2 regions of the Aminobacterium colombiense DSM 12261 genome follow, and region 2 is predicted to be linked to the other one. Evidence: riboswitches for the same ligand, from Rfam matches in the RefSeq annotation. Region 2 holds a riboswitch; the other holds the start of a gene.

Region 1 (15,711 bases), 380 kb from region 2:
CAACGGAAAGATCCTGGCCGATGCCTGGTTCGGTGGGGGTGTCGATAGTTATGTAAAGGCCGCGGAAGAGGAATTTCTTGAACCTTATATATCTCCGGAAGCAGAGAAAATTCCTGCCCAATACAAAGATCCCAATGGATACTGGGCTGGTCTTTCAGTGTGCGCTGTAGACTTCATCATTAACAAAGATGTGGCAAAAGAGAAAAACTTGCCTATGCCCGCAAGCTGGGCTGATCTGGGAAAACCAGAGTATAAAGGTGAGATCATCATGAGCAACCCCTCTATTTCTGGAACAAATTATTCTGTTCTCTTTCACCTCATCCAGCTTTTCGGTGAAGAAAAAGGCTGGGATCTAATAAAAAAGATTGACTCTAACATTCCCTTTTACACAAAGCGTGGAGCTGCTCCTCCCAATAAAGCTGCCCTTGGAGAAGTTGCCATTGGCATCGATCCATACGATTGCGGCGTAAAGATTATTGAACAGGGCTATCCAGTGGTCTCAGTTTTTCCAGAGGAAGGAAGTCCCGGTTTTCTCTCCCCCATTGCTATTCTGAAGGGGGCAAAAAACATGGAAGCAGCTAAAGCCTTTGTTGACTGGAGCCTTTCTAAACGAGGACAAGAAGTGCAGATGGCCAATACCGCCAAAGTGGGGACTCGACCTGATGCCGATGCTCCCGAATATCTGAAAGGTCTTAAGGAAGCCAAGATCATTGTCGTTGACCCTGTAAAATCCGGAGAAATGAGAAAGAGCATTATTGAGAGGTGGCAGAAAGAATTTGGCAGCAAGGCAGAACAGTAAAGACAGCTTTGGTGGGGCATCGAAAGGTGCCCCCTTTTATATCTATCTTTTAATGGCAGCCAGTGTCCTCGTATTTATTCTCTGGCCAACAGTATGCATATTAAAGGGAAGTGTTTATTTCGATGGGGCTTTTAGCCTCGAGCATTATCGGAATCTGCTCGTCATAAACAGGACTCTCTTGAAAAACAGTCTCGTTGTAGGCTTTTGGACCACGATTCTAGCTTTGTTCATCGGGGTGTGTTGTGCCCTTTATATAACCCACACCTCATTTAAAGCCAAAAAGGCCCTCGTCATGGTGCTCCTTTTAACTATGATATCCCCTCCATTTGTTTCATCTCTGGCCTATATTATGCTTTTTGGCCGTAGGGGACTTATTACATGGAAACTATTGGGACTTCATTGGAGTCCTTATGGTCCCCACGGCATTATTATGATGGAATCCATCGAGCTGGCCACCATTGCTGCTTTTTTGATTATAGCTGTGTTAAGAGGGATTGACCGCAGTTTGGAACAAGCATCTCTTGATTTAGGGGGAAGCAAGTGGAATACATTATGCCATGTTACCCTTCCTCTCGCGCGCCCGGGGATTGTAACCGCCGCACTTATTGTTTTTATTCGCTCTCTGTCAGACTTTGGAACTCCCATGTTTATTGGGGGGAATTATAATGTCCTGGCCACGCAAGCTTACATGACAGCTATAGGCATCTACAATCTTCCCAAGGCATCTGCCATTTCAACTCTACTTGTTATCCCAGCTTTCGTTGTTTTTCTTATCTATAGAAAAATGATGACTAAAACTCCTCTTTTCTCGAAAAGGGTAACAGGAGCAGATACACAAGGATCGCGTCTGCCCTCGTGGGTAAACGCTGTGGTTTTCACCGTTACCTGGAGCTTTATTCTTTTTGAACTTCTAAAGTATGGAACAATCTTTTGCGGGGCCATTGTCAAAACATGGGGCGTCAATTTTTCATTAACCCTCCACCACCTCCAGACATTAAAGCTCTCTAAACTTCACTGCCTGCTCCGCAGCATTAAATATGCAACACTGTCAGCGTTCACTGCCGGAATTATGGGAACAGCCCTGGCATGGTTTTTAGGAAGGCAAAAGGGCCCCTTGACCCGGACCATAGATTTTATCGCTGATCTGCCATTTATATTGCCCGGCCCCTTTTTTGGCATTGCCTATCTCCTTGCCTTTAACTGGATGCCGGAAGCTTTGCTTGGATCGGGGTTTCTTATCGTTGCGAATTGCGTGTACCGCCAGCTAACCTTAGGAATAAAAAGCGGTGTTTCTGTGCTGAGCCAAGTCAATCCTGAACTTGAGGATGCCGTTCGAGATCAGGGTGGAAAAGGGTTGGACGTTTTTAAAGATATTATTATGCCTTCGCTCAAGCCAGCCTTTCTTGTAAGCTTCATTAATACTTTTACGTTTACTATGACTACTGTTGGTGGGATCATTTTCCTCGTTACGCCTTACACAAAGGTCGCTACTGCAGAAATGTTCGATGCTATTCAGAATGGGGATATCGGGGTCAGCTCTGTAATGGCTTCTGTTATTATCCTTGTTGTCATGATTGTAAATGTTGGATTTTCATGGTTCTTCTTGAGAAAAAAAACAACAGACCCACAAAAGACGGAGGAAAGTTATGTACCTTCAATTGAAACAGCTCAATAAAAAATTTGGACACTCCTATGCAGTTCGTGATTTTTCTTTTGACATAAATGAAGGAGAACTTGTTTCTCTTTTAGGCCCAAGCGGGTGTGGAAAAACAACAACCTTGCGTATGATCGGCGGTTTCCTCCAACCCGATGAAGGAAGCATCATCCTCGAGGGAGAGGATATTACGCATCTTCCTCCTGAGAAAAGACCTACCGCCACTGTTTTTCAAAGCTACGCTCTCTTTCCTCATATGACAGTACTTCAGAACGTCATCTATGGTCTCAAGTTCAAAAAAATAGACCGCAAGAAAGCAATGCAGATGGGGGATGAAATGCTTGCAAAGGTCGGCCTCCCCGATTCAGCCTCCAAATCTATCGACCAGTTGAGCGGCGGGGAACAGCAGCGCGTGGCCCTTGCCAGATCCCTTGTGACAGAGCCAAAGGTTCTGCTTCTTGACGAACCTCTGAGTAATCTCGATGCCAAGCTCAGGATACGGATGAGAAGGGAAATCAGACAGCTTCAAAAGGGGATTGGTATTACTGCTATCTACGTAACCCATGACCAGGAAGAAGCCCTTGCTCTTTCAGATCGAATCGTAGTTATGGAGAAAGGAGAGATTATACAAATAGATACCCCTCGAAATATTTATTTTCACGCACAAAACTCATTTGTTGCGGATTTTATAGGACGAAGCAATATTATCACATTGCCAGGCGGAACAAAGATTGCTGTTCATCCTGAAGATATCACTTTCTTACAACAACCTAAAATGTCCGATTCATATGAAGGGACAATTCTTGGCCATCAGTTCAAAGGGGCCATGACTACCTACTTTATTGACCTGGAAGGCCAAATAATAGAAGCGGATATTCTAAGCCGAAACGATGGAAAATGGGAAGTAGGTGAAAAAGTAACGATTACATTCAACAAAGAGAACACAATGTTTCTTTCCTAAAAAGAGAGAGCAACCTCAAAAGTGAAAAAGAGCGGCTTTATACAATATAGAAAGGGAGCTCGCCGGAGCTTTTAAACGCCTACTGCCCCTAAATACCCGCCACGCCATTTAAAAAATTATGCAATTTTCTCCACAAGGTCTACAATAGGATATAATGTTGCGTACCCTTATAATCGCAGCTAATTACAAGCAGGTGATACAGATTGGAAAGAGCTTTTCCCACGGGCATTGATCTAGGTTCAACTACGGTTAAGGTTGTTGTATGTAATCCGAGAGGAAAGCTGCTTTTTTCTGCTTATGAACGTCATAACGCAGATCCCTCCGGTACTCTTTTGTCAATTTTACGTTCTTACGTTTCAAAAGCTCAAAACTTATTGCTCGACGTGGCCATCACAGGTTCTGCCGGTATGAACCTGGCATCATGCCATTCCCTTCCCTTCGTTCAGGAGGTAGTGGCTGCCGCACGGTATATACGGCAGAAGGCTCCTCATGTCCGCACGATGATAGAGTTGGGCGGAGAAGATTCAAAGATCATTTTCTTCGATGAAAACCTTAATCCCGACATGAATATGAACGGAGCCTGTGCTGGAGGAACAGGGGCATTTATTGATCAGGTCGCCTCTCTCCTTGGAATAGAGCTCGATACTTTGAATGACCTGGCCCTAAGGGGAAAAGCCATACATACTATCGCTTCCCGTTGTGGTGTTTTCGCTAAGACAGATATTCAATCCCTTCTTGCCCAACGTGCAAAACCTGAAGACATTGCCGCTTCTGTGTTTAAATCAATTGCTCTTCATGTGATTACAGCTCTATCAAGGGGACGTAATATAAAAAGACAGATTCTATTTGCCGGCGGCCCCCTTTCTTTCTTTCCTGCCCTGAGGCAAGCTTTTATCAGCAACCTCGCTCTCGACAGCGCAAGGGACGTGACTCTTCCCGAGTTTCCACGACTTTTGCCTGCCCTTGGAGCGGCACTTTTCCATGATAAGGGAAACCCTCTCTCTCTACAGGAACTGATAGGGAACATTGAGAAAGGAAAAGAGCGCATTTGTATAAAAGAACCGGATTTGCCTCCCCTTTTTAAAGACGAATCAGAACAAGAGGAATGGGTCCGTCATCATAACAAATGGGGTATTCCCTGTATATGCCCGCAAAAGGCAGAGGGGCCTCTGTTTCTAGGAATAGACTCTGGTTCCACCACCACAAAACTTATCTGCGTAGATCAGCAAAAAAGACTTGTTTGCTCTTACTATCAACCCAATCGGGGAGATGCTCTTGGAGTAACTCATCGTGCTCTCCTTCATTTTAGAAAAGTACTTGCGGAGGCTGGCCGCCATGATCTTGTTATAACGGAAGGGGCCAGCACAGGCTATGGAGAAGACCTTATTCGTAAGGCCCTTGACCTCAGCTATGGTTTGGTAGAAACCATGGCACACTTCAAGGCGGCTCGTACATTATGCCCTGACGTTTCTTTTGTTCTTGACATCGGCGGACAGGACATGAAAGCTATGGGAATAAAAGAAAATAATCTTGACACTATCCAAATTAATGAAGCCTGTTCATCAGGATGCGGCAGTTTTATTCAAACTTTTGCCGAATCCCTGGGATTGACAATGGATTCCTTCGCCCAGATGGCCTGCAAGTCGACCCATCCCTGCGACTTGGGGACCCGCTGTACTGTTTTCATGAACTCAAGCGTTAAACAAGCCCTTAACGAAGGGCGGACTGTCGCTGACATCGCAGCAGGTCTCGCATACTCCGTCATTCGAAACTCTCTTCATAAAGTGCTAAAAATGCGTGATTATAATGAACTTGGCCCCCTTGTGGTTGTTCAGGGCGGAACATTCCAGAATCCCGCCATATTGCGGGCTATGGAAAAAATAACGGGACGTCAGGTGATTCGCCCAGTAGAAGCGGGCCTTATGGGAGCCTGGGGAGCTGCCATATATGCAATGGAGCAATGGCAAAAAGACCACAACACTATATCCCAGCGCAACATTCTTGATGTTCTTGATACATGGCATGACCCTTCTGCCAAAACTTTTAATTGCCAAGGCTGCGGAAACGGATGTTCCGTTACCAGCTTGAGTTTCCCGTCCGGGCAAAAATTCTATACAGGGAACCGCTGTCAAAAAATCTTCAGCAATAGCGGAATGAAAAAACGGGGGCACAATTTTTTTGACATTCGGCTCAAGGCCCTTTTCGACCGCCCCACAGAACCGTTGGGTAAATGTCGCGGGGTCATTGGAATACCCCAAATTCTCAACACCTATGAACTATACCCCTTCTGGTGTACCTTCTTCAGAGAAAGTGGCTTCAGGGTAGTGCTCTCTCCTTCGTCGAGCGAGAGGTTACACGAATTGGGGGCTTCTTCTGTTATGTCCGAAAATATCTGCTTCCCTGCGAAGCTGACTCATGGGCATATTATGGCTTTGGCAGAAAAGGGGGTAGACCGCATCTTTATGCCCCTTATCGTTCACGAAAGAAGAGAGATCCGAACAGCAAACAACAGCTTTAACTGCCCCATTGTCTGTAGTTATAGCGATGTGATCAGAAGTGCTATCAACCCCGAAAAATACTTGGGAGTCCCCTTTGACTCGCCTGTATTTTCTCTGCGCAACCCCTTTCTCTTTCATAAACAGCTTTTTTACTATGGCCTTGACCTTGGCCTTGATCGCCCCATAGTAGAGAGAGCCTTTAGGCGTGCCAGAGAAGCTCAGCGGGAATATGAACAAAGGATGTGGCATGAAGCACAAAGGGCTCTTGAAGAAGCAAAAGCAGCCCGCCGCCCTGTTCTTGCCATAGCGTGCCGCCCCTATCATCTGGATCCCCTCATCAACCACGGCATTCCACAACTTATCGCCGATTTAGGTGCCGACGCGATTCCGGCAGATCTTCTGGCTGGCGATATTTTTGACCTTAAACTTGACGCCTGCCAGGTGGTCACCCAGTGGGCCTATACAAACAGACTTTACGCCGGGGCAAAAGCAGCTGCAAAAGAAGGTCTCGACCTCCTTCACCTTTCATCCTTCGGCTGCGGAGTAGATGCTGTGACCATTGACCAGCTTGAAAATATAATGCGCACAAGAGGATGCAACTACTCCCTTGTCAAAATAGATGAAATTGCGAATCTCGGGGCAGCCCGTATCAGAGTACGTTCCATACTTGAGTTCGGACAAACAGAGGTTCAAGCGACTGCTATAAAGAAACCGCACAGAGAATCCACAGATCTGAAAAAACTTATTGTGCCATGGTTCTCAAAGCTCTATTCACCTCTGCTGCCACCTCTTTTTGAAGGACTTGGCATTGATGCTTCCGTGCTTCCGCCACAGGATCAGCGCTCTACCGATATTGGCCTTGAATTTGTACATAATGACATGTGCTATCCAGCCATTGTACTTATAGGGGATGTCTTGAAAGCTTTTGTGGAAAAAAGATACGCTCCTGAGACCACTGCCGTTTTGATGACACAAACAGGTGGACAGTGCCGGGCGACAAATTATGTTCCATTAGCTAAAAAAGCTTTAGCAGCTGCTGGTTTTCCAGGAGTAGATGTTCCCACCTTCGGCGTTGAGGATTTTGAGACAGCAGGATTTTCCGTTAACAAAATAGAGGCAGCCCAGGGACTTCTCAACGGCATTCTGGGAGGAGACATCCTTGCCTCACTCTACCTTTCCACTGCTGCCAGAGAAAAGATTCAAGGGAGTGCAAAAATCCTTCATGAGCGATTTTTAAATCGTCTTGGCATTTTGCTCAAGGAAAAGGGCTCGCTCTACGAGCTTATCCACCTCCTTAAAGATGCTGTCTACAACTTCAATGCATTGCCTGTAGCAGTGGAGCGTGTTCCCTCTATTGGTATCGTGGGAGAAATTTTTGTGAACTATAACGAATATGCTCAGGGCTATATTGTAGACAAGCTTATCGCCCAAAGAATAGAACCTGTGCTTCCACCGTTGTCTTCCTTCTTTTTTATGAAATTCCAGAGCAACGCATTTAATAGACGGTCTTATTTAAGCCAGCCAGACTTTTCCTCCGTGGTCAAAGAATTCTTTATCGAGCGGCTCACTGGTTATTACCAGAAAAAAGTAGAGGAGGTGCTTGAAGACTTTCGTTTTGGGTCGCCGCGACAACCTCTTCAGGCATTGGCTCGAAAAGTAACACACGTGGCAAGTCTCGCGAATCAGGCCGGTGAAGGATGGCTACTGCCGGCAGAAATCATTGACATGGCAGAAAAAGGAGTGAACCATATCCTTTGTCTACAGCCTTTCGGCTGCCTCGCTAACCACATTACAGGAAAGGGTATAGAAGGTGCCCTTCGCCATCTACACCCCGAACTTGACATGCTCTGCCTTGACCTCGACCCTGGGACAAGCCAGACAAACAATGACAACCGTCTGCAATTATTGGTCATGGCTGCACAAGAAGCCTTTAGAAAAACACGAAACGGAGAAAAACAGCTTGCTTAACTCATTTTTTTTTCAAATCAGATATGGTTTGTTTACATATTTGGCTGAACAGAATCATGTCAATGCTATAAGCTATGTATTGAAAACCTTCTTCAATGCGTCGAAGGGCTTCATCCACGGATGTAACGAAAATTCCCGCGGGTTTACCTGCCTCACGGGTAATGCGCAAGACTCTGGCCACAGTTTCCTTCATTAAGGGATGGTCTATCTGGCCAGGTATGCCCAGTGACTGGGAAAGGTCGTAGGGGCCGACAAAGATCAAATCAATTCCATCAAGACAAGCTATTTCATGAAGGCAATCAAGACACGCCACGTTCTCGCAGTGAGTTATAACCAGGGTCTCCTGATTAACTTCTTTCATGGCTTCGGTCAGTGGACGAAGACCATATCCCAGTGCCCGGGGAAGAGCCACGCCCCGGGTTCCTTCGGGGAAGTATTTCGACCATGCCGCGACCTTTTTAGCTCTTTCACAATCGTTCACCTGAGGAACGTGAATTCCCTGGGCCCCCACATCGAGAACCCGTAAGATATCTGTTTCTGCCCCTTGGGTGACTCGGACAATAGGGGTCATTCCCGAAAGCTCGGCAGTCCGTATCATATGCTGTATGGATTCCGGATTCATGGGACCATGTTCCGTATCGATAATGCAAAAGTCGAAACCGGAAAGTCCCATGATCTCCACGAGGTCTGGGCAATTAAGGCCGACAAAACTGCCAATAACGACCCCTCCCCGCTTTAGAACGTCTTTGACTCTGTTGTTCATAAAATCACCCTCCTTATGTAGAAAAGCCTGCTCTAAACACCATAAGGAGGCTGTCATCAGAAACAGCCCCCTTTCATTTCATTCGCCAATTTCAAAAGTATAACGTTTTTCATGTTGCAATCAAAGGGATCAATTTTCATTTTTTCGAATCACAAGTGCGTCTGCTGCTACGGCTCCTTCTCCTTCAGGCATTACAAAAACTGGGTTTATATCTAGTTCAAGCAATTTTTCCTCTGCACAAGCACGTTGGGAAACCTGACTTACAATTTTTGCCAAGGCGTAAACATCTCTATGGCGTTGTCCCCGCGACCCTGAAAGAAATCCAAATCCTTTCAGGTCTTGAATCATCCCCAATGCTTCTTCTTCATTCACAGGAGCGTGGCGCAGTGATATATCACCCAGCACTTCGACATAAATGCCGCCGAGCCCAACTGCGACAACAGGGCCAAATATGGGGTCTCGTTTCATTCCTACAATACATTCCATGCCGCCTTTAACCATCTCCTGAACAAGGTAACCCTGAATCTTTTCTTCTGAAACGTGCTTTTTCATGTTCTTTCGTATTTTTTTAAGGCTGTGGCGCAACTCTTCAAAGGATCGAATATCAAGATGTACCACTTCCGCTTCCGTTTTATGAAGAATCTCACCAGACATCCCTTTAAGGGCAATTGGGAAGCCGAGCTCTTCGGCTGCATCAAAGGCTTCTTCCATATCACGACAAAGATATTCCCGTGTTACAGGGACATCATATCGAGCCAAAAAACGTTTCGCATCGTACTCTGTCAACTGTGAGGGGAAAGAACTCAAAAGAGACGATTTCAGTTCGATCTTGTGAGAAGACAACTCCCTTCGCTGCCCCAATTCACAAGGGCCTTTAAAGCGCGGGGACACTGTCTAAAACTTTGAAAAACAGGAACCCCGGCGCCTTTTAGCTGTTCAATGAAATTCTTGCCATGCTCATCATCGATCATCCACACCACGGCCTGGGGCTTTGGCGTATCTTGATAACTCCGAATCAGTTCTTCTGCCATAACTTGACCCGCTTCTCCCACAATCATGGATAAGGCTGTAACGACCATATGAATATCCGGGTCCTCAAGGGCCGTATCGAGAACATGGCGAAAGTTCTCTGGTTTTTCCGAGATTTGAACCGTCATATCCACAGGATTTCGAGACGCTCCAAAATCAGGAATCGCTTCCTCTATCCTCTTTTTACTTGTCACTGAAAATTCCGGAACGCTCATTTTTAAATCATTCAGGCTATCGGCCATGACAATGCCGGCTCCTCCCGATGTGGTGAGAATGGCCGCGCTATTCCCATTCGTTCGGGGAGAAGCCCCGAAGAGCTGGCCTACTCCTATAATATCGTCTATGTCTTCCAGCTGGATTATGCCGTACTGCTCAAAAATAGCTTTCCATACGGCTTCGTCTCCGGTCAACGCGGCAGTATGGCTCCGTGCTGCTTTTTGGGCAGAGGGAGAACGTCCTGCCTTTAAAACGGCAACGGCAATATTTCGTTCCCTTGCCTCTTGGGCAACCTGTAAAAAACGTTCTCCTTCATCAATACCTTCAAGATACATCATGAGAAGGCGAACTTCCGGATCCCGAATGACATAGCCAGCGCACTCCACAGCATCGATATCCGCCTGATTGCCAGTTGTAACAACATATCGATACCGAACTCCATGATTGAGACCTACTCCAAATGAGGAAAATCCGAATGCCCCGCTTTGAGAAATAAAAGCTATGTGCCCTGCCGCGGGAGGTTCTATATTATAAAGGGCGCCCGAGAAGGTTAGGGGGATTCCAGCTGCCAGGTTGAGGAGGCCCTGGCAGTTAGGGCCCAGAATTCTGATTTTTCCTTCCCGGGCGATATCTATTATTCGTTGTTGTAAAGACCCATCCCCAGTCTCAGCGAAACCTGAGGAATAGATTATGGCGTGATGTATTCCTTTCTCAGCGCAAGTCTCAAGCACAGACGGCACCAAATGAGCTTTTATACTAATGAGCGCCACATCTGTCGCTGCCGGAATTTCAGAGAGGTCATGATAGCACTGGAGCCCCCCCACCTGGTCGTATTTAGGGTTGACCGGATACACCGTACCGCTATATCCAAAACGCTGCATTGCTTTCAGCGTACGGCCAGTCAAGCTGTCAAGGTCAGCGGATGCCCCTACTATGGTTATACTTCGAGGTGTAAAAAGAGGGGATAAGTGATGGTTCTGACAATTCATTATGCAATAGCCTCCTTTTCGCTACTAGACCATAAAGGCTCTAGAAGCCTCAAAGAACGAAGGCAGGTTCGACAATACAAAAGGTAGATCTTTGTTATTTCGCTTGAAGACTCTAAAGCAACGGCACTCATCCAATCTCGAGCAGCATTGATAAGATTAAAGTGGGCTTCAACAAAAAGAGCCCTTTCCCCGCTCCTGAGTTGAAGATCTTCTTCGTGGGGAACAGAAACAGCCTCAATATCTCTTCGCAATGTATTAATGAGTAAACGCGTATTCTCAAGAAAATCTGCGGAAATCACGATATTTCCATCCCTATTCAAAGATCCATTTACATAGGAAATATATCGATCTATGGGAGAGAAGATCGTGCTGTGTGTTTCTCTTTCTGGAAGAGATGGGCAGTTTGTTTCTAGTGCATTCACCGTTTGCTCAAGCAAAGTAACCCCACTTGGGGTTAAGAAGTTCTGGAACAAATCCACGTGCTCCCGCTTCATAACTCTCATCCTCCTATAATAGAAAATGGCCGTCCCCGAGGACGGCCACCAAAGGCTAAGAGTTCAAAAGCGAAATTGCCCCTTTATTTTAAGAGGGGTTTTTCCACAAGCCTTCCCGAATCCTCGCGGGAACTTGCATCTCTTCATCAGGCCGGTCTCCTGGCTTGCTTTCACTCTTTGGAACCCCTTCCCAGAAAAAACTCTTTCCAGTGGTATTTGGTCCCATCGTCAAGCACACAGTGGCGGGTCCGCGCCGGCTTTTCACCGGACTTCCCGTACACCTGCTGAAGTTTTATTGTATTTATTACTTTACACTCTATTCGACAAAAAAGTCAATACAAATCTTCCCTTAAAAGCATTTTCCTTTTTTCATAAAAATTAGACCTTTTTAGTATTTTTTTTAAGATAAAAAAGAGAAAAAACAATGAGGTTTAAAGCCCCTTTATGCTTACGCAAACAAGGAAGTAATACAGGAAAGGGAAGCCTGAAAATATTCTATTTATTTTTCCCCCCTTTTCCTTTACAATACCACCATGCTCTATAGTAAGGAGGTTATGATCATGGACTGGGGAATGGTTCCGGGAGAAACTGTTGTTATTAAATCGAAGAATATTACCCTTCGGGATATAGTACAGGCCATCGTGGATGGCGCTGACACTGTCCCTGCGATAAAAGAGGTCTTTAGTCTAATGGATAGTGACGAAGGAGTTAATGATCTTGGCGACATACTGGATGTTTTTGTCCCGGCTGTTGAAGCGCTCCGCGGTGGCGGTGGGTGAGCAAGCTGCACTGGTCAGTGCACCAGTTGTCAGTAACATCGTCAGCAAATTGAACCTTGCCGAAGATTATTGAGAGAATTGGGCTATTGGTTAACTAATAGCCCTTTTTATTTTGCCGTCTCAGGAGGGGCGAATTCGCATAGAATTCAAGATCACTGAAATTGAACTGAAGGCCATGGCCGTTTCCGCAATGGCAGGGTGGAGCAGGGCCCCCATGGCGAGTGGAATGGCGATGACGTTATAGGCAAAGGCCCAAAAGAGGTTTTGACGGATGACTGTAAAGGTCTGGCGGGAAATCTCAATAGCGTCGGCAATAGATGAAATTCCGCCGCGCACAACAACTATGTCTGCGCTATCTATGGCGAGATCTGTTCCCGTACCAATAGCCACGCCAATATCCGCTCCCTTTAAGGCCGCGGCATCGTTCATCCCGTCACCCACCATGAGCACTTTTTTCCCATGGGCCTGGAAATCCCTCAGGATATTCAGTTTCTCTTCTGGTCGAATGCCAGCGTAAATCTTTTCTATACCAACGCGGCCAGCTACGGCCTGAGCTGTACGCTCGTTGTCTCCCGTTACCATCACAGGGATGATACCTAGTTTTTTAAGACGTTCTACGGCCTCTATAGAATCCCTTCTCAAGGGATCTTCTATTGCTATAAAACCGGCAATTTTCTCGTTCTTGCGTACTTCCACCACCGTTCGCCCCATAGAAAGCTGCCTGCTATAAAGAGAGGAGTCGTGAGTTTTTCCAACAAAGTACAGATCGTCCCCTACAGTGCCCCTCACTCCCTCTCCCGCAATCTCTTCCATAGAGACAGGTTCGAGCTGTGTTGCCCTGGCCGATGATATGGCCTTGGCCAAGGGATGGATAGAATGGCGTTCCAGGGCTGCTACCCTTTCCATATCATCGTCAGAAAGATTGGTCTCAACAACTTCGGGGCTTCCCTGAGTAATTGTGCCCGTCTTATCCATAAGCACAATGCCCACTTCCTTCGCCGTCTGTATGGCCTCGGCATTGCGAATGACAAGCCCCTTCCTGGAAGCCGCGCCTGTGCCAGTAATAAGGGCCATGGGGGTGGCAAGACCTAGAGCACAGGGGCAAGCTATTACGAGAGTGGAAATGAATCCGAAAACAGCAATTGACAGGGGGTCGCGCACAGAGGTGACCCACGGCAGATAACGGCTTGCTCCATCGAGAAAAGAAGCAAAACGATGGATACCGAAAAACCAGAATAGACCGCTGATAACAGCAAGGGCAGCAACGACTGGAACAAAATAATTTGTCACTCTGTCGGCAAAGGCCTGAATTGGTATTTTTGCTCCCTGGGCTTCCTGAATAAGAGCAATCATCTGAGCTAAAAAGCTATCCTCCCCAATTTTTGTCGCCTGAACCTTTATTGATCCCGTGAGGTTGAGGGAGCCGCCCGTCACTTCTTCTTCCAATTTTTTCTGAACAGGAATGGATTCGCCGGTAATCATAGATTCATCTACAGATGTAGCCCCGTCGATGATCTTTCCATCGGCAGGAATTCGTTCCCCGGGCCTGACCATAAGAATGAATCCTTCTTTAACCGCTTCGATAGGCACTGCTATTTCTCGACCCGATTCGTCAAGGATGCGAGCTTCTCTGGCCTGTATTGCCAAAAGAGACTTAATTTCCTTGGAAGCCCTGTCACGAAGATGGGACTCAATAAAACGCCCCGTCACATGAAGAGCGATGATCATAGCGCCAATGGCTCCAAAAGAAGTTACCTTAACTCCCACAAGAAGCAGAATAGCGGTAGACCAGGCCGCTAACGCCCCAAGGGAAACAAGTACATCCATATTTGCGTGAAAATGGGAGAGGGCAATCCAGGCCCCTTTCATGGAAGCCCGACCAGCGCCAAAGAGCACAATGGCACCGCCAATAGCTTCGACAAAGGGAAACCAGGGCATATGAAACCCCGCCATATGGACGACCATAAGGAACATGAGAGGAACCGTTATACCCCAACTTATAAGAAGGTTTCTTTTTGCCCCTTCATAACGACGGCGATCAAGGTCTTCCGGCTGTTCATAGGAAACGTCATATCCGGCCTTTCTTACCGCTTCTTCCAGCTCTTCCATTGAAACATCTTTATCAAGAACCACAAAAGCAGTTTCTGTTGCCAAATTCACTCCCGCAAAAATAACCCCGTCTACTTTTTTAAGAGACCGTTCAACGATCCTCGCACAGGTGGCGCACGTCATGCCTGTTACTGAAAAAGATATTTTTTTAGAGTTTTCGCCCCTTGTCATCATAGAAACAGCTCCTTGTAGAAATACTATAGATTTGGTAGGATATCTTTTTGTTATTATGCCATAATACCCTCCATATGTATAGTAAAAAGGCCGCTTTTCTCACACCATAGAGAGAGCGGCCTCCAAGTTCCTTGATTTTAGTTTTGAAGAGTTGCAGGGTATCCTGCCTCTTCAAGGGCTTCGAGAATTTTCTGGGGGGCATCCGTTTCAATAGTAACTGTTTTTGTTTCTAGTCTGATTTCGAAATCAGTCAAACCCTCTTCTTCCAATGCCGAGCTAATACGCTTAACACAATGTCCGCAGGACATATCAGGCACATGAAACACGTGTTTTTTCACTTTTGTCCCTCCATTCTTTCTATCATTCCCTCATGGCACCATGCTCTACGGCTTTTATAGGCTAAAGCCCCCCACTTGTAAAGTTTGAATTTAAAAACTCCCTTTTGCGTGTAAAATAATAAGGAGAGCTTACCGAAGGAGTTGAAATCCATGGCCTCTCCTCGTATTTCTCTTCTCGACCTTATAGAGCGAGAGGAACTACAAAAAATTCAGGATGCCTTTGCCGAAGTCCATGATGTGGCATCTGTGATTACGGATGTTCATGGGAATTCTATTACTGAACCAAGCAATTTCAGTAAAGTTTGCCAATTGGTCCGTCAAACATCAGAAGGAGCCAGCCGCTGTATTCGCTCTGACCGTGTGCTTGGCATCAAGGCCGCGCGGCTGCTTCAGCCAACATATCAGCGCTGCCTCAGCTGCGGTTTTGTCGATGCCAGCGCTCCTATCATTGTTGAGGGGCAGCATATTGCCAACTGGCAGATATCTCAGAATGCTCTCGGAGTTGGAGAGAATCGCATTCGAGAGTATGCCCTTGAGATAGGAGCCGACCCTGTTCAACTTTGCGAAGCCCTAAGGGAAATGCCAGAGGGGAGTCTGGCTCATTTTGAAAAAACCCTTAAATTACTGTGGCTTATGGCTCAACAGCTCTCCTCAAAGGGATATGCCAACCTCATTTTGGCCCGGGAAATAGAGCAGGTGAGAACCACAGAAAAGATGCTCGAAGAATCTCAGGAAGACCTGCGATCCCTTGCTTCTGAATTAACCCTAGCAGAAGAACGGACCCGACGCAAAATCGCGGCAAATCTTCACGACCAGGTGGGACACGCACTGGTAACCATGCAAAGGAATCTTCGCCAGGCCCATAGAACTCATGATGGACAGGTGAAAAACACCCTCTTATCTGCAAGCATAGCCCATCTCGATGAAGTTATAGAGCAGA
Region 2 (15,711 bases):
AGGGAATAAAAAAGACATTAAGGTACATGTAAACAAGAACCATTTTTTTATACAGGTCCGTTTGCCAAAAGATAGAAAGGATTGTCCCTGGATTGGAATTTTGCGGGCAATCTTCAGGCCATCTTTACAGGAAGAGAAAATAAAAAAACAAGTTGGACCCAAAGGGGAACATTTAAAAGGCATCAAGGTTCGCTTTGAAAATGGGGAAAACATTTTTTTTGACGAAAGAGATTTCTCCTTAGAACTTTAGATATCTTCATGTGGCAGGCCTTTAATAGAGGAGGGCCTGCTTTTTTTAATGAAAAGGTGAAGCAGTTTCGCGCTTCCTCCCTGAAGAGGCAGCTTGCTGAGCTCTTTTGGCATCACCCATTTGAAAGGGGTTTCAACGTGAACAAGAGACGGCAGGGATGCCACATAGCCATTGAGATCAATCTGAGTGTTCATAATAGAGTGGCGAACCCTTCCGAGGCTCCGGAGTGTAAAAGAAGCTGTTCCCAGTACTTTGTCTATTTCTTTCATAAGTACTTCCTCTGCAGCTAGATCATCATGTTCAAAACCCCATGGGAATTCCCATAGGCCACCCCAGGAACCGTCTGTTTCCCTTTGTCTCAATAATATAAATTTATCGCAATAGAAAATCCCTGCCACAGCCTTCTTTTTTTGAATTCCAGCTTTTTTATTTGTAATAGGTCGATTATTTTGTTCCCCTTCTTGGAAAGCCTGGCAGAATTTCTGCAAGGGGCAAAGAGGACATCGCGGCGACCGTGGAATGCATACAAGAGCGCCTAGTTCCATTACGGACTGGTTGAAGTCCCGAGCATTTTCAGAAGGGAGTGTGGATAATACATAATTGTTTAGAAGATCCAGCCCCATCCCACTTATAACCGGCATATCTATATTGAAAAGTCGAGCGAAAACCCTTCGTACATTTCCGTCTACAGCTGGAAAGGGCAGATTATAGGCAATGCTCAGAATAGCTCCTGCGGTATATGCGCCAATGCCTGGCAGTTTTCGTAGCACGGCTTCATCTGGAGGAACTGTAGAATACCCCATATGCACAAGCTGTTTTGCGGCTTTTAGAATATTTCTGGCTCGAGAATAATATCCTAACCCCTCCCACAACTTTAAAATTTCTTCCTCTGATGCTTCAGTGAGTTCTGCAAGGTTCGGAAACCGTTCCATCCAGTGGTTGAAGAAGGGTATCACTCTATCTATTTGAGTCTGCTGCAACATTATCTCTGAAATCCAAACCTCATAGGGATTGTAGGAATGGCGCCATGGAAGGTTTCGCTTGTGGCAGTAGAACCATTCAAGCAATATTTTTGAGATCATACCCCATACCTCGTCCAAAAGATGCCAGGTGTTTTGTTAAATAGTCTATAATAATCGATGAGGAAGCAGCCTTTTTTGCTGGCTGCTCTCTTCTTTCTCTGAAAAGGATGGATAGCGGTTTCTTGTACATAGATAGTCTCCTCGAGAATATAGTACCTTTCTTTCATAGGTATTATATAGCTTCAAGTATGGCAGGGGGTGCAATATGGATTTGGAAAAATGGCAAGACTTTGCGTGGCTAATGGTAAAAACCCAAATAGAGAGCAGAGGGGTGGAGGATGAAAGAGTTCTTCAGGCTATGAAGAAGGTTCCAAGGCATCTTTTTGTTGCCGAAGAGTATCAGTCCCTTGCCTATGTTGACGCACCTCTTCCAATTGGGGAAAGTCAGACTATTTCACAGCCTTACATGGTGGCATTAATGACAGAGCTTCTTCAGGTTTCTCCAGGTATGAAGATTCTCGAAATAGGAACAGGATCCGGTTACCAGGCTGCAGTTTTAGCTGAGATTGGAGCAAAAGTTTTCTCAATAGAACGCATTTCATCTCTTGCAAAAAAGGCGAGAAATGTGTTAAGTAAAGCTGGTTATGAAGTAGTTGTTGTTACTGCTGACGGCAGGGAGGGGTATGCCCAGGAAGCTCCCTATAATGGAATTATTGTAACAGCGGCGGCAGATAGAGTAGAAGAGGCATGGAGGGATCAACTTTCAATAGGAGGGCGTCTTGTAGTGCCATTGAGTGTGGATGTTGGGTTACAGCGTTTGGTAGTTTTGTTAAAAAAGAAAAATCAATGGATCGATACGTGGCATGATTATTGCCGTTTTGTGCCGGTTATGCCAGGAACAAGAACAGAGAAAAGGGAAGGAGCCGATGGGTGATGGACATACGAATTCGAACAGGAGAAATTGAAATCAACGCTGCCTTAAATAATTCTGTGACTGCTTCTCGTATCTTAAAAATATTACCTATAAAAAGTAGGGCAAACACGTGGGGAGAAGAAATTTATTTCATGATCCCCCTTATTGCAGACTTAGAGGATGGAAAAGAGGTAGTAGAAGCCGGGGACATCGCTTTTTGGCCTACTGGAAGTGCATTCTGCATTTTTTTTGGTCCAACTCCTGCCAGTAAAGGGGACGAAATCAGGCCAGCCAGCGCAGTGACAGTTGTGGGAAAGATCAAAGGAAACCTGGAAATTTTAAAAACAGTGAAGAATGGGGACCCTATTATTATTGAGCGAGCCTGATAAAAGAATGGATAAAGAGGGGCGGCATTTTTTAGCCGCCCCTCTTTATCTTTAATTTTTCTTTAAAAACTATACTTCCATGTGATGTAAATACTTCGTTCAGGGCCGTAATATTCCCAGCCAGCGGAATCGTACATAAATTCTTCATCGAAGAGATTGTAGCAGCTTAGGCGAAGGGTATGATCTCCAGAGCGCCACTCCGCAAAAACATCGGTCTGGAAATAATCATCGCCGGAGGGGTAGCCGTTGCGGTTAGCCAGATAAGAGAAATCGACCCCGGCAGTCCATGGACCAGAATGATATTCAGCAGAAGTTTTTAAAAGCCATTCGGGGAACCCGTAGCTGTTAACCCATTCGTCATTTGATTTTTCCTGAGCCTTCATCCAGGTGCCGCTAAGGCTCAGAGTCCACTTCGACGTGATGTCCCATCTCCTTAAGGCTTCCAATCCATAGGATTTGAACTGATCAACGTTTTCGTAGGTGCTGTTTCGCCAAATAATCTTGTCTTCCATGTCGGAGTAAAAAAGTCCAAGGTTCCAGCTGCCGGAGTGGTCAGCCCCTTTTATGCCGAGGTCATAGCTCCAACCCTTTTCTGGCTTGAGGTTTGGATTTCCAACAGTTCCCCACGGCCCTTTGGCGTAGAGTTCGTAAATGCTTGGCATGGCGAAGAAACGTCCCGCAGACAGATACCATGTGCTTCCATTGTCCAGAGGGTACTGAAGGGTCAATTTAGGCATGAGCTCATTGTGGTTTTCCGCATCATCCTGGCGCCAGATTTCGTATCTTAGCCCAAGGGTTCCTATAAAATCGCCGATGGGGCGGGAAAACTCTGCGAAGGGAGCGTAATTTGTTCGGTTCTGTTCCACTTCCGGATCAAAAGAGGAACCACGGAATGTTGATTCTTCTCTTCTAAAAAACAGTCCCCATGAAGCCAAAGTTTCTCCCCATTGTTTCTGTTTTGCGAATTCTGTGGTGAAAGCCCGATCCTTATAGTAATTATCAGGATTTTGCAAAATATAATATCGCTGGTCATCGTATCCCATAAGAATGTAGTAATTGCTGCCGGCATAGCGGAGGGCGTATCTTTGATATTGCCCCTTTTCACTATTTATATCCACGGGTGTAAACCAGCCGGGAGTTTCATATTCATTTTTATATTCTCCGATTTCACTTTTTAAAAACCAGTTTTTCCCGCTAAAAGTGAAACCGTAAGCGTCCTCTCGATACTTAAGAGCATAAAAATCTTCCATGGAGAACGTATCTTTTAAAAGACGGTGTCTGCCTTCTTCTTTTCGAGAGTACCAGAGTCCCGCATTTAGACCGTTATCAGCGGCATTTCCTTGAATAGCATAGCGTCGCCAGTCATTAGGGCCGATTTCTCCTTCCAAAAAGCCGCCCTGAGCGCCTTTCTTGGTAATGATGTTAATAACGCCTCCCGCAGCCATAGAACCGTAAACAGCAGAACCCGCACCTTTTACAACGTGTATCTCCTCGATATTGCTGATCGGAAAGCTTCTGAAATCAACGGTTGCAGCTCCAGCGCCATGAGAGGATCTGTAATAAGGGATACCGTCAACGAGAACCAGTATTTCCGTTAAAAAACCACGGATTGTAACCTGAGAAGCGTTTGAAAAGCCAGATTTTTGCTTTACAAACATTCCTGGTACATGCTTTTCAAGAACAGTTGCCAGATCCTTTGAGCCGCTTTGATCTATCTGGCCGCGGGTAATAACGTAGGTTGGCGCGGGCACTTCTTCCAGACTTGTAGCCAAACGGCTTCCCGTTACTAGTTCCTCAGGAACCTCGTAGACTTTTTCTGTCCCTGTTGCGCTTGTTGCAAAAAATGCTAGCAACAAAACCATAGACAACATGATGAGTCTCTTTTTCTGAATCACTGTAGTCCCTCCTAAATGAAATAAAAAATAAGTGGCGAGGAAAGGATTGATACGACAACCTTTCCTCGCCACACAGAAGGGCAAAAAGAAGAGTTATCATATCACGCCCTCGCATGATAATGAACCACCAAGCTTTCCGATCGGTCTCCTGACTCCAGTTCATCCTCCCTCGCGCCTTCCCGGAAATTCCAGTGGCTTTGCGAGTTCGTCGCTGTTACAGTGGCGGGGCCGTTCTGGCTTTGCACCAGATTCCCTATACCGGAAAACAGACTTTCTTATTTGATTTTATCAGATATCATAGCCATAATTGATTGCTAGTCAAGTGTTTTTTGATTTACAGCCGATGTAAACCGTATAGTAAAATCTTTTTTGAAGGCCCTGAGTGTGAGGATAAATATGATAAAAAGAATTTCTCTCTTATTTTTATTTTTTTTCGTCATTACCCCTTCTGTGTGGGGATCTCCCCATCCCTTTCCAGAAGTTTCTTTGCAATATGCCCATGGCTTCAGAGTAGAGTGCGGAAATGGTTATTATGTGGTTACAGTAGACAGACCGTGCTCAGATGCCGCGGATTCCCAGTCCTATCTATTGTTGTCAAAGGGAGGATCTGTGCCTGAAGCCCATAAGGATTTGCCGGTCATATATATACCAGTCAAGCGGATTATTACGACTTCCATGACGATGCTTCCTTTTATAGAAAGACTTACGGATAAGAGTTCTCTCGTTGGTGTGGGGGGGAAGCGCTATGTTTATTCCGAGGACATCAGAAACTTGAACCTCCTCGATGTGGCATCAGATGCCGGATCAGGGCTTCGTATCGACGTTGAGAAGATTCTTTCCCTCCAGCCGGATGTAGTGTTTGTCTATACCTACACTGCAACGGAAAAAGAAGCAGCAGAAAGATTGGCCGCGCTAGGAGTTCCTATTGTCATTGCCTCTGATTATCTGGAAGAAACGCCCCTTGGCATGGCAGAGTGGATCAAGTTCGTTGCGCTTTTTCTAGGAGAAGAAAAAAAAGCTGAGATTTTTTTTAGAGGAGTATCAGAGCGATATAATTGCCTGAAAGAGCTTGCAAATAAGGCAGAGGCCCGCCCCACTGTTATGGTTAACGCAGCTATAGGCGGTATGTGGTATGTTTCAGGGGGGCGAAGCTGGCCTGCCCTTCTCATCCGAGATGCTGGCGGTGAATATTTGTGGTCGGAAGTGGATCTTCCCGGGAGTATCCCCATAGATTTTGAAAAGGTGCTGGAACGGGCGCTGAATAGCGATTTTTGGATTAACCCCACGACCTGGCGGAACCTTGACGAGGGGAGGGGGCAGGATTCCCGTTATACAGCATTTCGCCCTTTTCGAGAGAAAAAAGTTTACAATAATAATGCCAGGATTAATGGGGCAGGAGCTAACGACTATTACCAACAGGGCGTCATGCGTCCTGATCTGATACTTGCAGATCTTATCTCTATTTTCCATCCAACCCTGCTTCCAAATCATGAGCTTTATTTCTATCGTCTCTTAGAGGAGGGAACAGGCAAATGAGACGCTATCCTTTCATTTTTTTTATAGCAGTGTCTTTTCTGGGAATTTTTTTTGCTGCTTTGTCCCTTTCTTTAGGGTCGGTTTCTATCCCTTTTTACGAGCTATGGAATGTGATCTTTAACCATGGTGGTATAGAAAATGGGTGGAGGATTATTGTTCTTGAATTACGTCTGCCCCGTATTCTTACTTCCCTGGCAGCAGGCAGCGCATTATCTGTAGCCGGGTTGGGAATGCAGACCCTTTTTCAGAATCCCCTTGCTGGCCCATTTGTCCTTGGCATCAACGCGGGAGCCAGTTTAGGCGTAGCATTAGCGACCCTCCTTACCGGGGCTTTAGCAAGCTTAGGCCTAGCGGCATCTTCATGGCTTGGAAGTTCTCTTGTCCTTTTCGTAATGATAGGTATTGCAGGACGGCTCAAAAATAACATAACACTTTTAATATTAGGTCTTATGTTCGGGTACGGTGTTAGCGCCCTTGTGAGCGTTTTGATTCATTTTAGCTCCCCTGAACAAATACAACAGTTTGTTTTATGGAGTTTCGGTAGTTTTTCTTCCGTAACATGGCAACAGCTCTCTCTTTTCGTGCCAGTTTCTTTGTCAGGTGTAATGGCGATGTTTTTTCTCGCCAAACCGTTGAATGCCCTTTTGCTAGGGGAATCTTATGCTTCAACTATGGGAGTATCTGTACGCCATATACGCCTGGCATTGGTTTTTGTTACAGCCATTCTTGCTGGAACCGTAACTGCCTTCTGCGGTCCCATTGCTTTTCTTGGAATGGCAGTTCCCCATTTATGCAGACACTTCTTGAAAAGCGGGGATCATCGTCTTCTTATTCCTGCCAGTGCTCTAAGTGGGGGAGTCCTCGCCCTTGCCGCAGATTTTTTTGCCCATTTGCCTGGAAGTGCTCTTGTATTGCCTCTTAATGCCGTTACGTCCCTTGTGGGGGCTCCTGTTGTTGTCTGGGTTATACTTCGAAGCCCATATGGAGCAAAAGTATCATGAGTTTGAAGCGGCCCCTACTCGCAACCCAAGACCTCTCTATAGGGTATGGTCCGAAAAAAGGAACAACTCTTGTCGCTGGTCCTATCGCAACATCCCTTTATGAAGGAGAGTTGGTTTGTCTTATTGGTCCCAACGGTGTTGGTAAAACAACATTGCTGAAAACCCTGGCAGGAACCCAAAACCCTTTAGGTGGGGAAATAAGGGTTTTGGAATCTTCTCTGGCAGAACTTTCTCATAAGAAGCGGGCACAATTGCTGAGTTTCGTCATATCTGGCCGGCCCGCGATCCAGGGTTTCTCTGTCTTTGAATTAGTCGCCCTTGGACGGCACCCCTATACAAACTGGAAGGGAGAACTTGAAGACAGGGATATAAAAGCAGTGGAGAAGGCTCTTGTAGAGGTGAATGCCTGGCATTTGTCAGGGCGCGATTTTGCAAAGCTGAGCGATGGAGAAAGTCAACGTGTCCTTATAGCGAGGGCCCTTGCCCAGGATACCCCTATTTTGCTCCTTGACGAGCCTACGGCATTTCTTGATTTGCCCCGAAAAGTGGAACTTCTTTCTCTTTTGAGGCAGTATGCCTGGAAGATGAACAAAGGAGTTCTTATGTCGGTGCACGACATAGATTTAGCCTTGCGTTTTGCTGATCGCATCTGGGTCATGTCCCCCAGTCATTCTTTTACTGTTGGGATTCCGGAGGATCTGGTGCTGTCCGGCGTTATAGAGGAAGTATTCTCATCAGAAACCATCAGATTTGACAAAGAAAAAGGCGGATGGAAGTTAAAGGAAACGCCAGGTATGGGTATATGGATCGAGGGAGATCCTGTTGCGGTCATATGGACAGGCAGGGCTCTGGAAAGAAAGGGGTATAAACTCCTTTCAGAATTAGAAAGAAGTATTCAATCATGGCATGCCTCTATAAAAGTAACCGTAGACCCTGACCCTTTGTGGGTTCTTTCCTTTCCCAGTGGGCAAGTAGCTCATGCAGCTTCTCTAGAGGAAGCTCTCGCCCTTCTTTCGTATTATCTTTAGTTTTCAATCTTTTAAGGAAAAAATAACAGGGATGCGAACTTTTCCTGTGAAATCTTCAGAGAAAAGCCACGTCTTAAGGGCGCGATAGGCAGCTTTATCTAAACGGTCATAACCGCAGCTTTGTTCCGTTTCTATTGTTATAACCTTTCCTTTCTCTACAATAGCTATAAATATGCCCTTTCCCTCTTCCCCCTTCCGCCGGCTTAATAGGGGATAGAGCGGCTTTTCCCTCTTCTTTATAGAAAGAGATGCCACGTCAACTGGTTCGATGGCGAGATTGCTTTCCTGATGCTGAGGAAGGGGCGCTCTACTTTTATTCATACTCATTTTTTTCGCTGTTGAACCTTGAGTTTCGTTGGCAGCGGCATTAAGCACATTTGCTGATTTTTGTTTTACAGGCGTCTGGCGCTGAGTAGTAGTTTTTTTCTGAGAAACATCTTTTTTTTCTGAGAGTTCTGACGGTTTTGTTTTTGCTTTAGGAATAGATTTTGCTGGTTTTTCTTCCTTTATTTTTGTTTCTGTTTTTTGAGTCGGCTTTGTTTCTTCTTTGTAGTTTTCCCTGGGTGTATCGTAAAGACTGCTATTGTCTTTAGGTCTTTCGGACTTTGGAAAGGGGACACTTACCAGCCTAAGGGTCATTGTCTTTTGAGGAGGGGCAAAGGGCGCAGTTGCCCCTGTGGCGAGCACTGAGAGGCCTATCAATAAGCATATATGAAGAAAAAAACTGCAAATAAAGGGGAGCATGAAACGCTTCAATTATTACTCCTCCTGTAGCATAAGGGCTATTTGTATGAGCCCTTTTTCATGGAGGCGGCTTAAAAAGGCGGCAACAGTTCCATAAGGGACCTCACGGTCAGCAGCCAATAGAATGGTCCTGTTGTTTTTTTCTGCCTCTATAGCTCGAAGAGCAAGTTTCTCTTCAGATATGGGCTCATTCTCCCAGAGAAGGGTGCCATCGATTTTAAGGGTAATATAGATGTCCTGATCTGATTCTAGAGCATCCGCCTTGCCTTGCGGAAGTTGAACCTGCAGCTGGCTTTGGCCAAAAGTAGTCGTCAGCACGAAAAAGATGATAAGGATAAATAGAATGTCAACAAGAGGTGTTATGTCAATCTCTGGGAGTTTGCTTCGCGTGGGACGGGAGGCCATTATTATTTGTCCTTTCCGTGAGGAGCTTTCGTTCCTGCCGTAAGCTTTTCCCTTATTAAAAAATCAGCCCCCCGGTAGAGGGTTTCCTCCTGATCATCGATCTTGGCATTTAGATATGTATAAGCCAATACTGTTGGTACGGCAATGCTCAGTCCCGCAACGGTCGTTAAAAGGGCCTGCCATATTCCTCCGGAAAGGGCGATCATGGGGGATTGGCTTGCCTGAGGAAGGCCGCGAAAGATTTCTACCATGCCTAGTACCGTTCCCAACAGCCCCAGGAGGGGAGCCACTCGGGAAATAGTGCCCAGGAGAGTAAGCCCCTTTATCCATCGGAAGAGCTCTCTTCGAATCTGTTGTTCGAGAAGAAGTTTGAATGCTTCTGTATCAACTTGCCAGTGAGCTACAGCAGCAATAAAAAGACGGTGAAGAGAAGAATCTCCAGACTTTGCTATTTGAGTTGCTTTCTCAGCGTCATTTTCATAAAGGGCCTCGCTAAGCGCCAGTTCAAGCTTTTCTGGATCAGTTGAAGACCGTCGAAAAAACAGTACTCGCTCAATAAAGACTCCCAAAGCGATTATAGAAAGAACGAATATAACCCACATTATAGGGCCGCCTGCCCTCATTATTCCCATAAGCAGTTCACCTCATTACTCAAAAGTTTACTCTGCAAGTATGATAAATCTTTAGGGGAATGTCAAAGAAAGCTTTTTAGATGTTGACTCAGAAGAACCCATGATTTAAAATTCGATACAATTTCCTTTTTGCGGCTAAGTACGCAGTATACAAGGACTTTTATTATGAATACGTTTTATTATGGCGCTTTGCCTGACATCATCATTTCAAGGGAGTGGTAAAAGTGGAAAAATCAACATCGCCCAGAGAAGGTTTTTCGTCTGGGCTGGCTGTTTTTTTAGCCGCACTGGGTTCTGCAGTTGGATTGGGTAATATCTGGAAATTCCCCTATTTAACAGGTGCTAACGGTGGTGGAGCTTTTTTATTTGTTTATTTCATTTGTGTCCTTTTCGTAGGAATTCCAGTTTTGCTCTGTGAGTGGTATGTAGGACGCTATACTCGCCGCAACGCAGTTGGAGCTTTTGAAAGCCTTAAGCCTGGTTCTGCCTGGAAAGGAATTGGAGTAATGGGAGTTTTGGCGTCATACTTGATTATGTTTTTCTATACGTGCGTGGCTGGATGGGTCTATTTTTACTGTTTCAAGGCTTTTACCGGATCTTTCGCATCAGTGACGGCCAATACGGTAGAAGAACTCTTTGGGCAGGTTATAGGCGTAGGGACTGCCGGTAAATCATTCTTTTCAAAAGATGTTCTTTCTCCCATTTTTTGGCAGGTGATAGTTCTTTGTGTTGTGGGGACAGGAATCTCTATGGGGGTCAGGTCTGGTATAGAAAGAATTACAAAAACCCTCATGCCATTGCTTTTTATGCTCATTATTATTTGTGATATTCGTGCTCTTACGTTGCCAGGAGCAGGGGAAGGCATTCGATTTCTGTTTCATATAGACTTCTCTCAGATTACACCTGCAGTTGTATTGAGTGCTTTGGGGCTGGCTTTCTTTAAGCTTTCGCTGGCTATGGGAGTTATGATTACCTATGGTTCTTATTTCACAGAAGATGTCCATCTGTTTAAGACCGCTGGCAAGATCGCCTTTTCTGATACCCTTGTCTCTATGTTGGCGGGAATAGCCATATTTCCCACCGTTTTTTCTTTTGGGATGGAGCCTTCCGCGGGGCCAGGGCTGCTTTTCATGACTATTCCTCTTGTTTTTTCCAAAATGCCACTGGGCGCTTTTTTACTTGCAGCCTTTTTCCTTCTGACTTCTTTTGCCGCAACAACGGCATTACTCTCCCTTATGGAAGTTCCCGTGGCTTTCTGGACCGAGGAGTTTAACATTTCGAGGAAAAAAGCAACGTTTCTTAATTGCCTCTTTATCGGCCTAGTTGGTGTCACAGCCGCCTTATCTGTGGATAGCTCAAGCTTGCTTGGTGGATATAAGCTATGGGGACGGGGCTTCTTCGATTTCTTTGACCATCTGTCTTCAAACATTATTATGCCTTTGGGCGGTCTACTCATCGCTATTTTTGTGGGATATTTTGCTAAAAAAGATGACGTTGCTTGTGAATTATCCAATCATGGAAGCCTTCAAAATGATACGTACGTTTCTTTTTTCAATTTCGTAATTCGTTATGTTTCACCAGCTCTTCTTGTAATTATTTTCCTAAACACTATCGGCGTTATTTCCTTTTAGTCAATAATGTAACAGCCCCCGCAGTAAAACGGGGGCTGTTGTTTTTTATGCCTTATCAAGTAGTTTTTTTAAAAAAGGCGGAAGGACAAATGCTGCCTTGTGTATTTCTGTAGTGTAATATTTTGTCCCTTCCGGAGCTGGGCAACGAGGAACAGAAGGATCCAGTTTTTTTGAGCCGATTGTATAGGTCCATATTCCCGTTGGATAAGTTGGCATAGCTCCCCAGCAGAGGGAAGTGATGGGGTAGACTTTTTTTATCTCCTGAAAAGCTCCCACAACGACATTGGAGTCAGAGAAAGGAGATTCTGTCTGGGCCAACATCATGCCGTCCTCTTTCAATGCTCTTTTTACATCGCTGTAAAAATCAGCTTCAAATAGCCCTGCCGCAAAATCCACAGGGTCAGTGCTATCTATAATAGCTACATCAAATTCATTTGATACAGAGCTTATATAGGCCAGAGCATCCATGGATTGAACATCAGCCCTGGGATCGTCCATAGCGCAGCTTATAGTGGGGAGGTATTTTTTAGAAGCATTAATTACCTCTTTGTCAATATCAATCAAAGTAGCTTTTTCTACCTCTTTATGTCGTAGTACTTCACGAAGCACACCGCCATCGCCGCCGCCAACAATAAGAACTCGCTTAGGGCTGGGATGAGCACAGAGAACAATATGGGCCATCATTTCTGAGTAGCAGAATTCGTCTCTTTCGGCTATCTGAATGGCGCCATCAAGAATAAGCATCCGGCCATATTCAAATGTTTCTACAAGCAGAATATCCTGATACTCTGATTTTTTGTTTATCAAAATCTGATTGATACGAAGACTTAACTTCATATTAGAAGTTTGTTCTTCTGTCACCCAGAGTTCATTGTATCGCTTCGCCCTACGTTCCAATGCTTCTCATCTCCTTTAGCTTTAGCTATTTATTCCTCCCGTGGCAAAATATATGCCGCAAGGGGAGGAAATCCATTAAAATACACTGATGAATAACTCTGTGTATAGGCCCCCGTTGTAAGGATGTAAACACGGTCTCCCTCTTCCAGGGTCAGAGGTAGTTCATATTTGTATTGTTCGTAGAGGATGTCCATGCTATCGCATGTGGGGCCTGCAATGATCGCTTCTTGTACTATCCCTTTTTTCTCTACATAGATAGGATATTTAATGGACTCATCAAGAGTTTCAATAAGTCCTCCGAACTTTCCCGCATCAAGGTAAATCCACCGATATTGACCAAATTCAGACTTTCTTGAGATAAGAACAACTTCGGTGACCATGACCCCTGCGTCTCCTGCCATATATCGGCCAGGTTCAAGAATGATTTCCGGCAAATTTTCTCCAAAATCTTCTTTTAGGTATCGCGTTATTTCTGTTCCGTAAACTTCTGCCCCGACTGTAGGATAAATGTACTGAGAAGGAAATCCCCCGCCAAGGTTGATCATCTTGAGGCGAATTCCTTTTTCAGCTACAGAGTCAAAAAGATATTTACATGTTGAAATAGCATGATCCCACTGCCCTAAATCCCGTTGCTGGGACCCTACGTGAAAAGAAACTCCATAGGGTTCAAGGCCGAGCTCTTTAGACATTAGAATAAGCTTGTAGAGAGTATCAGGATGGGCGCCAAATTTTCGTGATAGGGGCCAGTCGGCTCCGCTTCCGTCTGTTAGGATTCTAAAAAAGACCTTTGAACCGGGAGCATGTTTTGCCAGCTTGTATAAGTCGCTTTCCGAGTCGGTAGCAAAAAGACGAACCCCTTTTTCGTATGCGTAGGCGATATCTTTAGCCTTCTTTATAGTGTTGCCGTAACTAATGCGGTCTGGTGTGGCTCCGAGAGCTAGAACCTGGTTGAGTTCGTATACCGATGCGATATCAAAACAGCTTCCCTTTTCAACGAGCAGTTTCACCACGTCATCGAGCGGATTAGCCTTTACGGCATAGTAGATTTTTGCAAAGGGCATGCCTTTCTTTAATGAATCATATTGTTTCTCGATAACATCAAGATCGATGATGAGGCAAGGTGTTTCCTTATCTGCCGCAAAAGCCTTAATTCGTTCGAATTTTTCTCTCGTCATAAATCTTTCGAGATCAAACTCGTAGTGATGGGATGTTTCCACTGCAGCACCTCCAAATAAATTTTTTTATACTACGCTATACTAATGGTAACGTTTTAATACCTTTCATACAAGGAATGTAAGAGGACTTTTTCTTGACAGCCTTATTAAATTCTCTCTACACTAGGCAATGTACAAAACCATGTCGAGTATAAGAAGATACATAATTTTAGTTTAAAAAGAAAGCTCTTGGAGGAAAAAATAATGTTGAATATTCACAGTTTCTACCAATCAAAGTTCCCCCATCTCGCTGCGGAATTTGAGGGAGGTTCTCTATATCTTATTGATCTGCCCATTGCACGTCCAGGTTTTGAGAAATTCATATCGGCATGGCTTATTAGGGATCAGACAAGAAATCGAACCCTCTTGATCGATCCGGGCCCGGCCTCAACTCTGCCCCGGCTCTATGGGGCTTTAGAAGAGTTGGGAACCCCTTCCATAGATTATGTACTGCTCACTCATGTTCATATGGATCATGCCGGAGGGATGGGAGATTTCATGGACACTTTTCCAAAAGCGAAAATAGTTGCTCCTTCCAATGGCATCAAACATCTTGTAGACCCTTCAAAGCTTCTGGCTGCAAGTCTCGAAACATTACGGGACATGGTGGAAGTCTATGGGGAGATGGAGGCTATTTCTGAAGATGCCTTTGCAGATCCTGGAGATGTGGAAGGAGTAAGATTTTTCATGACCCCAGGTCATGCTGCCCACCATCAGGCGATTTTTTATGATTTGGAAGAAGACTTCCCGATCCTTTTCGCGGGAGAAGCCGCAGGAACGTATATAGGAGATGTAGAAGGGAAAACTTTCTATATGCGCCCTGCAACCCCGCCTCGTTTTTTCTTTCACAGTGCTGAGGAGTCCATTGAATTTTTGATAAAGAGCTCTTTCTCCATGTTATGTTACGCCCATTATGGTTGGGTTCGGGATGGGAAGAGATTTTTGTTGAAAGCTCTTGAACAGATGAGATTATGGAGAAATTTTGTAGAAAAACATTCAGGAACACGGGAAGAACTAATAGATATAGTTTTGGACAAGGATGCAAATCTCAAGGGGTTTTTTGAGTTCTCCACTGAAATGCAACGAAGAGAAAGGTATTTTATTGACAACAGTCTCAAGGGGTTTATAGAAGGGGCTATTTCTGAGAAACGAAAAAAGGCAATTCCATGAAAAACAAGTTGAAATTGCTCTGTTTCGTTTTTCTCTTTGTTATTTTGATTGCCTGGTTGAATGTTTACCTGGCTCGTTTTTTTCCTCAGTGAGGAGGGAGATAGTGCATATTCTAACTGCGGATATTGGCGGAACTACAAGTCGTTTTGCACTTTTTTCCGTAAGGGATAAGAAGGTCTTTCTCGAAAAGATTATTCGAAAGGCAACGGCCAGATATGCGTCTTTCTTTGAAATTTTAGAAGAGATTCGTATGGAAGACGGCAGATTTTCCTTTGATGAAGTGCTGTTTAGTGTGCTTGCTCTTCCTGGCCCTGTAAGAAAACAAGATGACATCGCTTTGACCAATGTGACCTGGCCCATACCAATAGCCTCTCTTCGACGAGCTTATAGTCAAGCCCCTCTTTTGGTAGTAAATGATTTTATTGCCCAAGCCTATGGTTGCTTAACCCTCCATAAGGGGGACTATTTCACAGTCAATGAAGGACAGATGGATCCGGAAGGACATGTTGCAGTGATAGGGGCAGGAACAGGTCTAGGATGCGGCGTGCTTGTTCCATATGCTTTTCAGAAATATGCCCCCCTGCCATCTGAGGGGGGCCACACAACCTTTGCTTTTCTCAAAGAAGAGCAGTCTTTCGAGGTTTTTCTCAGGAAAAGGACTTCGGCCTCTTACATCACAAAAGAAATGGTGGTTTCCGGAAAAGGCCTGTCCCTTCTTTATGAGTTCTTAACGGGACACTCTTTAACCCCTCTGGAAGTAGCGGAAAAGATAAGTCCGTCATCTCTTACTGCCATGCTATTTGCTACATTTTATGCCAGAGCCTGCAGGGATTTTGCTTTAACCGTAACCCCTTCCAGAGGACTTTTTATCTCTGGCGGCGTGGCTATCTCCAATCCATGGATCGTTGATAACGATATTTTCAAGAAAGAATTCACTTTTTCCTCTTCCCATAGCGCCTTTCTCAACACTATCCCGGTGTTGTTGCT

The links. A riboswitch is a leader RNA that binds a small molecule or an ion and turns the genes downstream of it on or off. The one in region 2 is predicted to bind cobalamin.
Region 1: linked by a shared signal. The riboswitch ahead of AMICO_RS09625 (hypothetical protein) and the one ahead of AMICO_RS01690 (TonB-dependent receptor plug domain-containing protein) in region 2 are both predicted to bind cobalamin.

What each region holds. Positions count from the first base shown of each region.
Region 1 is NC_014011.1:1,947,360-1,963,070, forward strand. It holds gene AMICO_RS09590 (ABC transporter substrate-binding protein) at 1-799, shown strand, start outside; gene AMICO_RS09595 (ABC transporter permease) at 777-2,474, shown strand; gene AMICO_RS09600 (ABC transporter ATP-binding protein) at 2,446-3,414, shown strand; gene AMICO_RS09605 (acyl-CoA dehydratase activase-related protein) at 3,618-7,880, shown strand; gene AMICO_RS09610 (HpcH/HpaI aldolase family protein) at 7,882-8,643, opposite strand; gene AMICO_RS10335 (acetate--CoA ligase family protein) at 8,773-9,486, opposite strand; gene AMICO_RS09620 (acetate--CoA ligase family protein) at 9,462-10,877, opposite strand; gene AMICO_RS09625 (hypothetical protein) at 10,877-11,371, opposite strand; cobalamin riboswitch at 11,504-11,671, opposite strand; gene AMICO_RS09630 (hypothetical protein) at 11,932-12,150, shown strand; gene AMICO_RS09635 (heavy metal translocating P-type ATPase) at 12,271-14,433, opposite strand; gene AMICO_RS09640 (heavy-metal-associated domain-containing protein) at 14,571-14,771, opposite strand; gene AMICO_RS10010 (PocR ligand-binding domain-containing protein) at 14,922-15,711, shown strand, end outside.
Region 2 is NC_014011.1:345,647-361,357, forward strand. It holds gene AMICO_RS01670 (hypothetical protein) at 1-250, shown strand, start outside; gene mutY (A/G-specific adenine glycosylase) at 247-1,332, opposite strand; gene AMICO_RS10135 (hypothetical protein) at 1,310-1,462, opposite strand; gene AMICO_RS01680 (protein-L-isoaspartate(D-aspartate) O-methyltransferase) at 1,538-2,206, shown strand; gene AMICO_RS01685 (cyclophilin-like fold protein) at 2,206-2,571, shown strand; gene AMICO_RS01690 (TonB-dependent receptor plug domain-containing protein) at 2,634-4,466, opposite strand; cobalamin riboswitch at 4,588-4,744, opposite strand; gene AMICO_RS01695 (ABC transporter substrate-binding protein) at 4,863-6,002, shown strand; gene AMICO_RS01700 (iron chelate uptake ABC transporter family permease subunit) at 5,999-7,003, shown strand; gene AMICO_RS01705 (ABC transporter ATP-binding protein) at 7,000-8,031, shown strand; gene AMICO_RS01710 (energy transducer TonB) at 8,035-8,787, opposite strand; gene AMICO_RS01715 (ExbD/TolR family protein) at 8,791-9,180, opposite strand; gene AMICO_RS01720 (MotA/TolQ/ExbB proton channel family protein) at 9,183-9,812, opposite strand; gene AMICO_RS01725 (sodium-dependent transporter) at 10,037-11,443, shown strand; gene speE (polyamine aminopropyltransferase) at 11,489-12,340, opposite strand; gene AMICO_RS01735 (type III PLP-dependent enzyme) at 12,370-13,557, opposite strand; gene AMICO_RS01740 (MBL fold metallo-hydrolase) at 13,759-14,724, shown strand; gene AMICO_RS01745 (glucokinase) at 14,828-15,711, shown strand, end outside.